4 regions of the Streptomyces sp. NPDC046909 genome follow, and region 4 is predicted to be linked to each of the others. Evidence: riboswitches for the same ligand, from Rfam matches in the RefSeq annotation. Region 4 holds a riboswitch; each other region holds the start of a gene.

Region 1 (2,192 bases), on a different contig from region 4:
GCACCCGTGCGCAACGCACGCAGTTCGGCGCCCAGTTTCCGGCGGCGTACCGCGGGACCGTGCTGCATGGGCTACTCCTTACTCCTTACGGGCCGCTCAAATACGGTTTTCCGTCGGAGAGTTCACCGCTTCGAGCGACAGATATATGCATATCTTGGTGGATCGGCACCGTGACGGGCCTGGTAATGGCAGTCTGGCGGCGAAGCACCAGTCCGGGACCGTACTCGAACCATCCGCTCCGTGTCGGACTGCGGTCCCGTGGGAAAGGGACGACGTCGCCATGGCAGACCATCTGGAAGCATCCGTCACTCTGCCGAGCGATCCCGCCTCGGTCTCCGCGGCCCGCACCTATGTCATCGGCACCCTGGCGGAATGGGGTCTGCCGGCGGACACCGAGGTGGCGGAGACGATCCGGCTCATCGTCTCCGAACTCGCCACCAACGCCGTACAGCACACCTTCGGGCAGTCACCCACCTTCACGGTGGACATCCATCTCGACCGTGACGAACAACTGCGCATCGGCGTCACCGACAGCCACCCCCGCTTCCCCAAACGCCTGCCGGCCGCTGTCCAGCAGGACAACGGCCGAGGCATGGTCATCATTCGGTGGCTCACCGCCGAGTGCGGCGGAAAACTGAGAGTGCGGCCCACGCGCGAGGGGGGCAAGACGGTTTCCATCGAACTGCCTTGGACCGTCCCGGCGGAGCCGGTGTCAGCGGCGGGGCAGCAGGAACCGTAGGCGGGGCGCTACGGCGGCCCCGCGAGGGTGGCGGCGGGTCAGGTCGCCGTCACCCCCGCGGGATCGGGTCACTTGACCCGGCCGTACCAGACGCTCTTCGTCCAGATCTTCTCCAGCTTCACGACCTCCCCGGTCTTCGGGGAGTGCCAGATCTTCCCCTTCCCCGCGTAAATACCGACGTGGTACACGTTCGACCCCGAGTGGAAGAACACGAGGTCTCCGGCCTTGCGGCTGCCGGAGGAGATGTGGCGGGTCTTGTTGTACTGCTGGGCCGCCGTACGAGGCAGTTTTTTGCCGGCCTTCTTGTACGAGTAGAGCGTGAGCCCCGAGCAGTCGAAGCGGTGCGGCCCCGCGGCGCCGTACTTGTACGGGGAGCCCTTTTTGGAGGCCGCTACCTGGAGTGCCTTCGTCGCCGGTGTCGCGGCCTCGGCATCGGACGCGAGGCCCGGGACCACGAGGGAGCCGCCCACTGCGGCGAGGGTGAGAGCCGAAGCCGTACCGGCTCGGGCCATCAGCGACGGGACACGATTGAGCGCAGTCATGCGCAACCCTTCGTCAGCCGCCTGTGAAGGATGACCTGTCGGATTCGGGCTGGCGAAGTTGCCCGGCCGCAAACTGCGGCTTCACCCCAAGGGCTGCTCGGAACGGCCGATGAAGGCTGCTCCGGCGACCCGTCGTGCTTGGGTCCTCCACTCCTGCCGATCCACTCCTGTCGACTCGGTCATCCGGGCGGCGGCAGGACTCGGCGTCCACCCGGACCGCCCCGCCGCTGTGGCGGGGGCTTGTCGTCAGACAGGGATCTTCACGCACTCAATGCCGAAAAACCCAATGGAATCGGGGATTTGTGTTGTTACTCACCACTCACCCGTTCGGGTGGACACTCGTCTGTTCGAGGGACTGTCCAGGGGTCCGAGGACGCCCGGACCAGCATCGGAGGCACTCATTCCGGACTCGGGCTACGCGCGTCGCGCAAGCCTGACGGCCCAGTCGAAGGAGAGGCGTCTACTCCGAATGGGGGTACGTCATTTGGTCCGTTTCAACCCCGGTCCGGACACTGCGGCGGCAGGGCGACCCGCGCGGTGCGCCGCTCGCCGTCGAGCACCCGCAGCGCCTGCGCCAGGGTCGCGGCGTGCACCTCGGTCTCGCCGCGCTGATGCATCGTCGCCAGCGCGTCGCGCAGTGCGGCCGCCTTGGCCACGAGCGCCTGGGCGGCCCGCAGTCCGCGGTAGGTGTCGCCGTGGTGCGCCGGGTTGATACGGCCCAGCAGATCGACCACGTCGAGATAACGGTCGATCAACTCGCCCTCGGCGCGCGTCAGGGCGGGCAGCGGTGGGAGTTCGGGTGGGAGCACCGGCCCCTCACCGCCCGGTGGGCGGCGCGGCGGTGGCCTTCCGGCTGGGGATGATCCGGTCCACCAGCCCGTACTCCACGGCCTCTTGGGCGTCCATGATCT
Region 2 (2,192 bases), on a different contig from region 4:
GGGCTGAGCCGGGACTCGGCCTCGGACGAGGTCGACACCGGCGTCGCGAGCGACAGCCCCTCGGCGTCCGAAGGGTCCAGTTCATCCGGATCATCCAACTCGTCCAGTTCCTCCGGTTCATCTGGATCGCCTGACTCGTCCTCGTCCTCGGGCTCGTCCTCCGGGTCGTCCGACGCGTCCTCCACCGACGCGACCCCTTCGCCTTCCGCATCCACCGAAGCGGACAACTCCGCCAAGTCGGACACCTCCGACCCCGGCGCCGAGAACTCACAGCCGTCCGACGGCTCACCCACAGCAGAGACGGATGCTGACGAATCGGACAACTCATGGCAAGAGGGCGGCTCTTCGGCCCTCGTTGACACCGGCGCCCTCGCGACCGACAGCGGCGCCGACGCCGACGCCCGCACCGGCGCCGGCACCGGCACCGGCAAGCACCGCGGCGCGAGTGCCGACGAGAGCTCGTACACCGTCCGCTCCGGTGACACCCTCGCCTCCATCGCCGACTCCCTTGACGTCGACGGCGGATGGCGTCGGCTCTACGCCGAGAACAAGCAGGTCATCGGCGCCGACCCGAGCGACATCATGCCCGGTCAGACCCTCGTACTCGGTACCGAATAGGGCGAAAAAGCACGGGAGTTCGCGCCGCACTTCGCAGTAAATGTCCGGTTTGGCGAAAGTGTGGGATGAGTCTCAGAAGCCCTGATCGTCTTTGAAATCCCCCGGGTTCCGTGTCTACGGTCAACACCGCTCGTCACCACGAGCCCCGGCTGCCGCAACGCCGAATCCTGCCAGCGGCCGTACGGGAACAGTCGTCGCGTCAAGCGCCGTAGGCAGGAGCGGGGGACCCAAGGTAAGTGCCGGGCCCAGCAGTTCACGCTGGTCCGGCTCGGGGTGAAGCCGCGCAGTGGGCCGAGAGGCCCCGACGCGCGGCCGGGCAACTCAACCGGCCCGAACCCGACAGCTCACCTCGCAGGCGTCGGTGAGGGGATCCACCATGCTGTTTTCCGGCAAGGGCAAGCACCGCCGTCCGTCCAAGGCCACCCGCGCCGCCGCGCTCGCCGGCGTCACCGGTGTCGCGATAGCCGCCCCGCTGATGGCGGCCGGCAACGCCTCCGCCGCCACCGCCTCCGAGTGGGACGCCGTCGCCCAGTGCGAGTCGGGCGGCAACTGGTCCATCAACACCGGCAACGGTTACTACGGCGGTCTGCAGTTCTCCGCCTCGACCTGGGCCGCGTACGGCGGCACGGCGTACGCCTCCACCGCGAACCAGGCCACCAAGGCGCAGCAGATCGAGATCGCCGAGAAGGTCCTCGCCTCCCAGGGCAAGGGTGCCTGGCCGACCTGCGGTGTGGGCCTGTCCGGCGCCACCTACACCGGCAGCAGCAGCTCCTCCAGCGGTTCCTCCAGCTCGTCGAGCGACAGCGGCACCAGCACCCGCTCCTCCGAGCAGTCGACGTCCCGCTCCTCCGAGCGCACGACCGCGAAGAAGACCGTCACCACCCCGACCGGTAAGAAGGTCAAGAAGGGCGACGGCGAGTACAAGGTCGTCAAGGGTGACACCCTCAGCTCCATCGCCGAGGAGCACGACGTCAAGGGCGGCTGGCAGAAGCTGTTCAAGCTGAACAAGGACATCGTCAGCGACGCCGACTTCATCTACCCGGGTCAGCAGCTGCACCTCAAGTAAGAGGCACCGGCAAGACCCAGCTGAACCACAGCGCCCTCACATCCGTGGTCCTCATACTGAAGGCCTCGTGAGGGTCCCCCCGTCCCCACGGGCTCCCCGCTCCGGTGCGTGTTCCCCCGTACGCACCGGGGCGGGGCTTTTTTGTGCCGGGTTTCCGGAAGCGTCTTTGTTCCGTTCAGAAACAATTTACGATCGGTTCTGTCCACGGGGCGGTCCACGCGGTGGCCGATCGCCCGGAGCCGGTTAGGCTCGTCTCGCAGAGCCGCTGCGGTAGTGCCGTAGCCGCGTCACATCCAAGAAGGAGATGCTCGTGCCGTCCATCGACGTCGTCGTAGCCCGGGAAATCCTGGACTCCCGAGGCAACCCCACGGTCGAGGTCGAGGTCGGCCTCGACGACGGCAGCACGGGTCGTGCCGCCGTTCCGTCCGGCGCCTCCACCGGTGCCTTCGAGGCCATCGAGCTCCGCGACGGTGACCCGAACCGCTACCAGGGCAAGGGTGTCGAGAAG
Region 3 (2,192 bases), on a different contig from region 4:
TCTTGCGGTCCGTCGTCAGACGTTCACGCCGTGCGAGCGCAGGTAGGCGACGGGGTCGATGTCCGAGCCGTACTCCGCGGTCGTGCGGGCCTCGAAGTGCAGATGCGGTCCGGTGACGTTGCCGGTCGCGCCGGAGAGGCCGATCTGCTGGCCCGGGGTGACCGTCTGGCCCACCGAGACGCCGATGGACGACAGGTGGCCGTACTGGGTGTACGTGCCGTCGTTCATCTTGATCACGATGTTGTTGCCGTACGAACCGCCCCAGCCCGCCTCCACGACGGTGCCGGAGCCGACCGCGTGGACGGAGGTGCCGCTGGCCGCGTGGAAGTCGACGCCGGTGTGGCTGCCGGAGGACCAGACGGCGCCGCCCGCCTTGTAGCCGGTGGAGATGTACGAGCCCGAGATCGGGGCGACGTAGCTGTTGAGGCGCTTGCGCTCGGCGGCCGCGCGGGCGGCGCGCTCCTTGGCCTTGCGCTCCTTCTCGGCCTTGGCGGCGGCCTTCTTGCGCGCGGCCTCCTCGGCCTTCTTCTGCGCGGCCTCCTTGGCGGCCTGCTCCTGGGCCTCGGCCTGCGCGTCGATCTGGTCGGCGACCGAGTCGCCGATGGTGATGACCGGGATGAGGCCGGTCTGCTCGGCCGCGGGCTCCGCGGCGAGGGCCGGGGCGGCGAGGGTGCCGATGACGCCGGTGGTGGTGAGGGCCGCGATCCCCGCCGCGCGGGCGGTGGAGCGCTTCATCCGGCTCGGGGCACGGTGCTTCCCGGTGGCGCGCGTGAACGCCATGTAGTGGCTGGTCCTTTCCTTCCTTCTCGCCTACCGGGTTAGCTGACGGGTTCGGAGCAGGAAGGTCTCCTACGGACCCCCTCGCGACACGCGCGGGCGTCCGATTCACCCCAGGGACTGCACAAGTGGGTCCCCGGCTCCCCTGGCTCGCGCCGTACGGGGACTCGGCGATGACTGTCCGGTGCCGCGGACGCGGCGCAGTGCCTGACGGACAGCCCGGACGACGCTAAGGGGGGCCACTTTCAATCCCCAAACGGATGACGCAGTTTGTAGCGCATCCCACAGGGCAAACAGGCAACCAGCCTTCAATTCGGACATTGAGGGGCCCTGGTGACGCTTCAGTCACCAGGGCCCCTTCACGCGCGCGTGCCGCTACTCGGCCGTGACGACCGTGACTTCGCCGATGCCGAGAGCCTCGACCGGCTCCTTGATGGCGGAGGCGTCGCCCACCAGGATCGTCACCAGACGGTCCACCGGGAAGGCGTTGACGGCCGCCGCGGTGGCCTCGACGGTGCCGGTCGCGGCGAGCTGCCGGTACAGCGTGGCCTGGTAGTCGTCGGGCAGGAACTGCTCGACCTGGTCGGCCAGGGTGCTCGCGACGGCCGCCGCCGTCTCGTACTTGAGCGGCGCCACACCGACGAGGTTCTGCACGGCGACGTCGCGCTCGGCGTCGGTGAGCCCCTCCGCGGCGAGGGTGCGCAGCACCTTCCACAGGTCGTCCAGGGCGGGACCGGTGTTCGGGGTGTCGACGGAGCCGCTGATGGCGAGCATCGCGGCACCGCTGCCGTCGGGCGCGGACCTGAGGACCTGCCCGAACGAGCGCACGCCGTAGGTGTAGCCCTTCTCCTCGCGCAGGACGCGGTCCAGGCGGGAGGTGAGGGTGCCGCCGAGGCAGTAGGTGCCGAGCACCTGCGCGGCCCACACGCGGTCGTGCCGGTCGGCGCCGATCCGGCCGATCAGCAGCTGCGTCTGGACGGCGCCGGGGCGGTCCACGATGACGACACGGCCGGTGTCGTCGGCGGTGATCGGCGGCACCGGGCGCGGCTGGGCTGGGGAGCCGGTCCAGGAGCCGAGGGTGTCGCCGAGCAGCGCGTCGAGGTCGATGCCGGTGAGGTCGCCGACGACCACGACGGTGCCGGTGGCGGGGCGGACGTGCTTCTCGTAGAAGGCGCGTACGGCCGCCGAGTCGATGTTCCGGACGGTGTCCTCGGTGCCCTGGCGCGGGCGGGACATGCGCAGGTCCGCCGGGAACAGGGTCCGGGAGAGCTCCTTGGCGGCCCGGCGGGACGGGTTGGCCAGCTCGTGCGGGATCTCGTCGAGGCGGTTGGTGACGAGGCGTTCGACCTCGCTGTCCGCGAACGCGGGCGCCCTGAGGGCGTCGGCCAGCAGACCGAGCCCCTTGGCCAGCCGGG
Region 4 (2,192 bases):
ATCGCCCGTGCTGACCTTCTGGCCCACGCTGACGCTGATCGAGGACTGGTGGCAGAACCACAGCTGGGTGCCGTCGTCGAGGGTGAGGATCGTGCGGTAGCCGTAGGAACCGGCCCAGCCGGCCTCCGTGATGGTGCCGCTGTGGATCGCCTTGATGAGCGTGCCCGTGGGAGCCGCGAAGTCGAGACCCGTGTGGTAGCCGGAGGACCACAGCGAGCCGGCCTGACCGAAGGTCGAGGTGATCGTGTACGACGACGTCGGCAGCGTGTACTGCTTGGCGAGCTCGGCGAGACGCTTGGCCTCGGCCTCCTGCGCGGCCTTCTTCTCCGCCGCCTTCTTCGCCTCGGCGGCGTCGTCCGCGGCCTTCTTCAGCGCGGCGGCCTCGGCCTTCGCGGTCTCGTCGGCGAGGGCGGTCTGGGTGGCGAGCTGCGCCTTGCTGTCGACCTGGGTCTGCTGGCTCTCGGCCTGCGCCATGATCCGGTTGCGGAGCGTCTCACCCGCGTCCGAGGCGCCCTCGGTCCGGTCCTGCGTGGCGGTCGAGGCGAGGTCGCTGAGCGCGGTCGCGGAGCCCTGCGGGGCCTCGTCCTCGCCGCCGAAGACGCCGCCCACGCTGGGCAGGTCGGGCATCGAGATGGAGACCGGCGGCTTGCCGGTGTTGGCGCTGGCCATGCCGGCCCCGCCGACGGCGGCTATGACACCGACGCCCAGGACGGTGGAGCTGCGGGCGAATCCGTTGCCGCGCTGCTTGGCGACCCGGTGCTTGCCACGTGCCGGCCGGAGGGACTCCTCGGTGGGGTTCCACTCCTCGCGGGGGCCCTCGTCGTGGTGGTAGCTGCCGTAGCCGAAGACATCGGTGGAGGTGCGCTGGCTCGGCACGTACGGGGCCTCGGGGGCAGGCCGGTTTGACGCCACGTGGGCGTGCTCCTTTCCTTCCTTCTCGCCTACCGGGTTAGCTGACGGGTTCGGAGCAGGAAGGTCTCCTACGCGCGTATACCTGCCGTGAGTTCACGGCGGCGTTCGCGCGATTCACCCCAGGGTTGATGGTTCCCCGGCTCCCTTGCGGGATTAAGCGCGTGAGCACGGAGCCGTCTCTTGTGACGGCTGGGACGACCGCGCTGCGTTATCGAACGTTAATAGACCCGGCCTGGGTATTCCAAGCTGTTCCGCTTGATCATTAACGATTTTCGGCTGGACGTACGGGCCATGAGCGGCGAAAAACGGGCGAGTTGACCCAGCGCCGCCACAATCTCAGGAACCTCACAGCCATTGACGGTATGTCAGTTGTTATGCGGAGGGCGGTCGCGCGCTCACCCCGCGTGACCGCCGTACGGCGAGCAGCGCCATGTCGTCCGTCGCGCCGCCCCCGGTGTGCCGGCGGACCTCCGCGACGAGCGTGGCCAGCAGCGCCCCCGGGGCACGGAAGGTCCGCCCCGCGAGCCGCGCCGCCGGATCGTAGAACTCCCCGTGCCGGTCCCGCGCCTCGGACAGCCCGTCGGTGTACAGCAGCAGCGTGGCCCCGCCCGGGAAGCCGGCCTCCTCCGCCCGGTCGGGCCAGCTCCCCAACTCGCCCATGCCGAGCGGCAGCGCGGGCTCGGCGGCGGGCAGCGGCCGCACGGCCCCGTCGGGACAGAGCAGCAGCGGCGGCGGATGGCCGCGGTTGACGATCCGTACGAGCCCGTCGCCGTGCGGGAGTTCGGCGAGTACGGCGGTCGTGAACCCCTCGAAGCCGTCCAGCCCCTCGCGCCGCGTGCCCTCACGCGCCAGCGCCCGCTCAAGGCGCCCCGCGACCGCCTCCAGCGTCTTCTCCTGCTCGGCGGCCTCCCGGAACGCCCCGATGACGACGGCGACCGCGGCGACCGCCCCCATGCCCTTCCCGCGCACGTCCCCGGCCACCAGCCGCACCCCGTACGGGCTGTCCTGCACGGCGTACAGGTCCCCGCCGATGAAGGCGTCCTTCTGCGCGGCCTCGTACCGCACCGCGATCTCGAACCCGCCGATCCGCTCGTCCGGCTCGGGCAGCACCGCCCGCTGGGCGGCCTCGGCGATCTCGCGCTGCGAGGCGAGCCGCTGGTCCCCGCGGCGCACAACCCGGTTGAGGACGGCGGCGAGACCGGCGACCACCGCGACGGTGAGCACCTCGGTGAGCGTGTCCGCGTCCATCTCGAAGCCGAACCGCATATGGACGGTGAAGG

What was found. Region 4 has a riboswitch for cyclic di-AMP ahead of ABZ928_RS13080 (M23 family metallopeptidase). Riboswitches for the same ligand answer to the same signal wherever they lie in the genome.
Region 1: another riboswitch for cyclic di-AMP. It lies ahead of ABZ928_RS29635 (C40 family peptidase); the one in region 4 lies ahead of ABZ928_RS13080 (M23 family metallopeptidase).
Region 2: another riboswitch for cyclic di-AMP. It lies ahead of ABZ928_RS13630 (transglycosylase family protein); the one in region 4 lies ahead of ABZ928_RS13080 (M23 family metallopeptidase).
Region 3: another riboswitch for cyclic di-AMP. It lies ahead of ABZ928_RS41015 (M23 family metallopeptidase); the one in region 4 lies ahead of ABZ928_RS13080 (M23 family metallopeptidase).

What each region holds. Positions count from the first base shown of each region.
Region 1 is NZ_JBEYXC010000009.1:305,243-307,434, reverse strand. It holds gene ABZ928_RS29645 (helix-turn-helix transcriptional regulator) at 1-68, opposite strand, end outside; gene ABZ928_RS29640 (ATP-binding protein) at 281-739, shown strand; gene ABZ928_RS29635 (C40 family peptidase) at 808-1,281, opposite strand; cyclic di-AMP (ydaO/yuaA leader) riboswitch at 1,285-1,497, opposite strand; gene ABZ928_RS29630 (hypothetical protein) at 1,776-2,090, opposite strand; gene ABZ928_RS29625 (ATP-dependent Clp protease proteolytic subunit) at 2,098-2,192, opposite strand, start outside.
Region 2 is NZ_JBEYXC010000004.1:118,303-120,494, reverse strand. It holds gene ABZ928_RS13635 (transglycosylase family protein) at 1-618, shown strand, start outside; cyclic di-AMP (ydaO/yuaA leader) riboswitch at 813-991, shown strand; gene ABZ928_RS13630 (transglycosylase family protein) at 995-1,684, shown strand; gene eno (phosphopyruvate hydratase) at 1,989-2,192, shown strand, end outside.
Region 3 is NZ_JBEYXC010000017.1:32,566-34,757, forward strand. It holds gene ABZ928_RS41015 (M23 family metallopeptidase) at 16-780, opposite strand; cyclic di-AMP (ydaO/yuaA leader) riboswitch at 793-960, opposite strand; gene ABZ928_RS41020 (pitrilysin family protein) at 1,153-2,192, opposite strand, start outside.
Region 4 is NZ_JBEYXC010000003.1:912,087-914,278, reverse strand. It holds gene ABZ928_RS13080 (M23 family metallopeptidase) at 1-912, opposite strand, end outside; cyclic di-AMP (ydaO/yuaA leader) riboswitch at 924-1,082, opposite strand; gene ABZ928_RS13075 (PP2C family protein-serine/threonine phosphatase) at 1,285-2,192, opposite strand, start outside.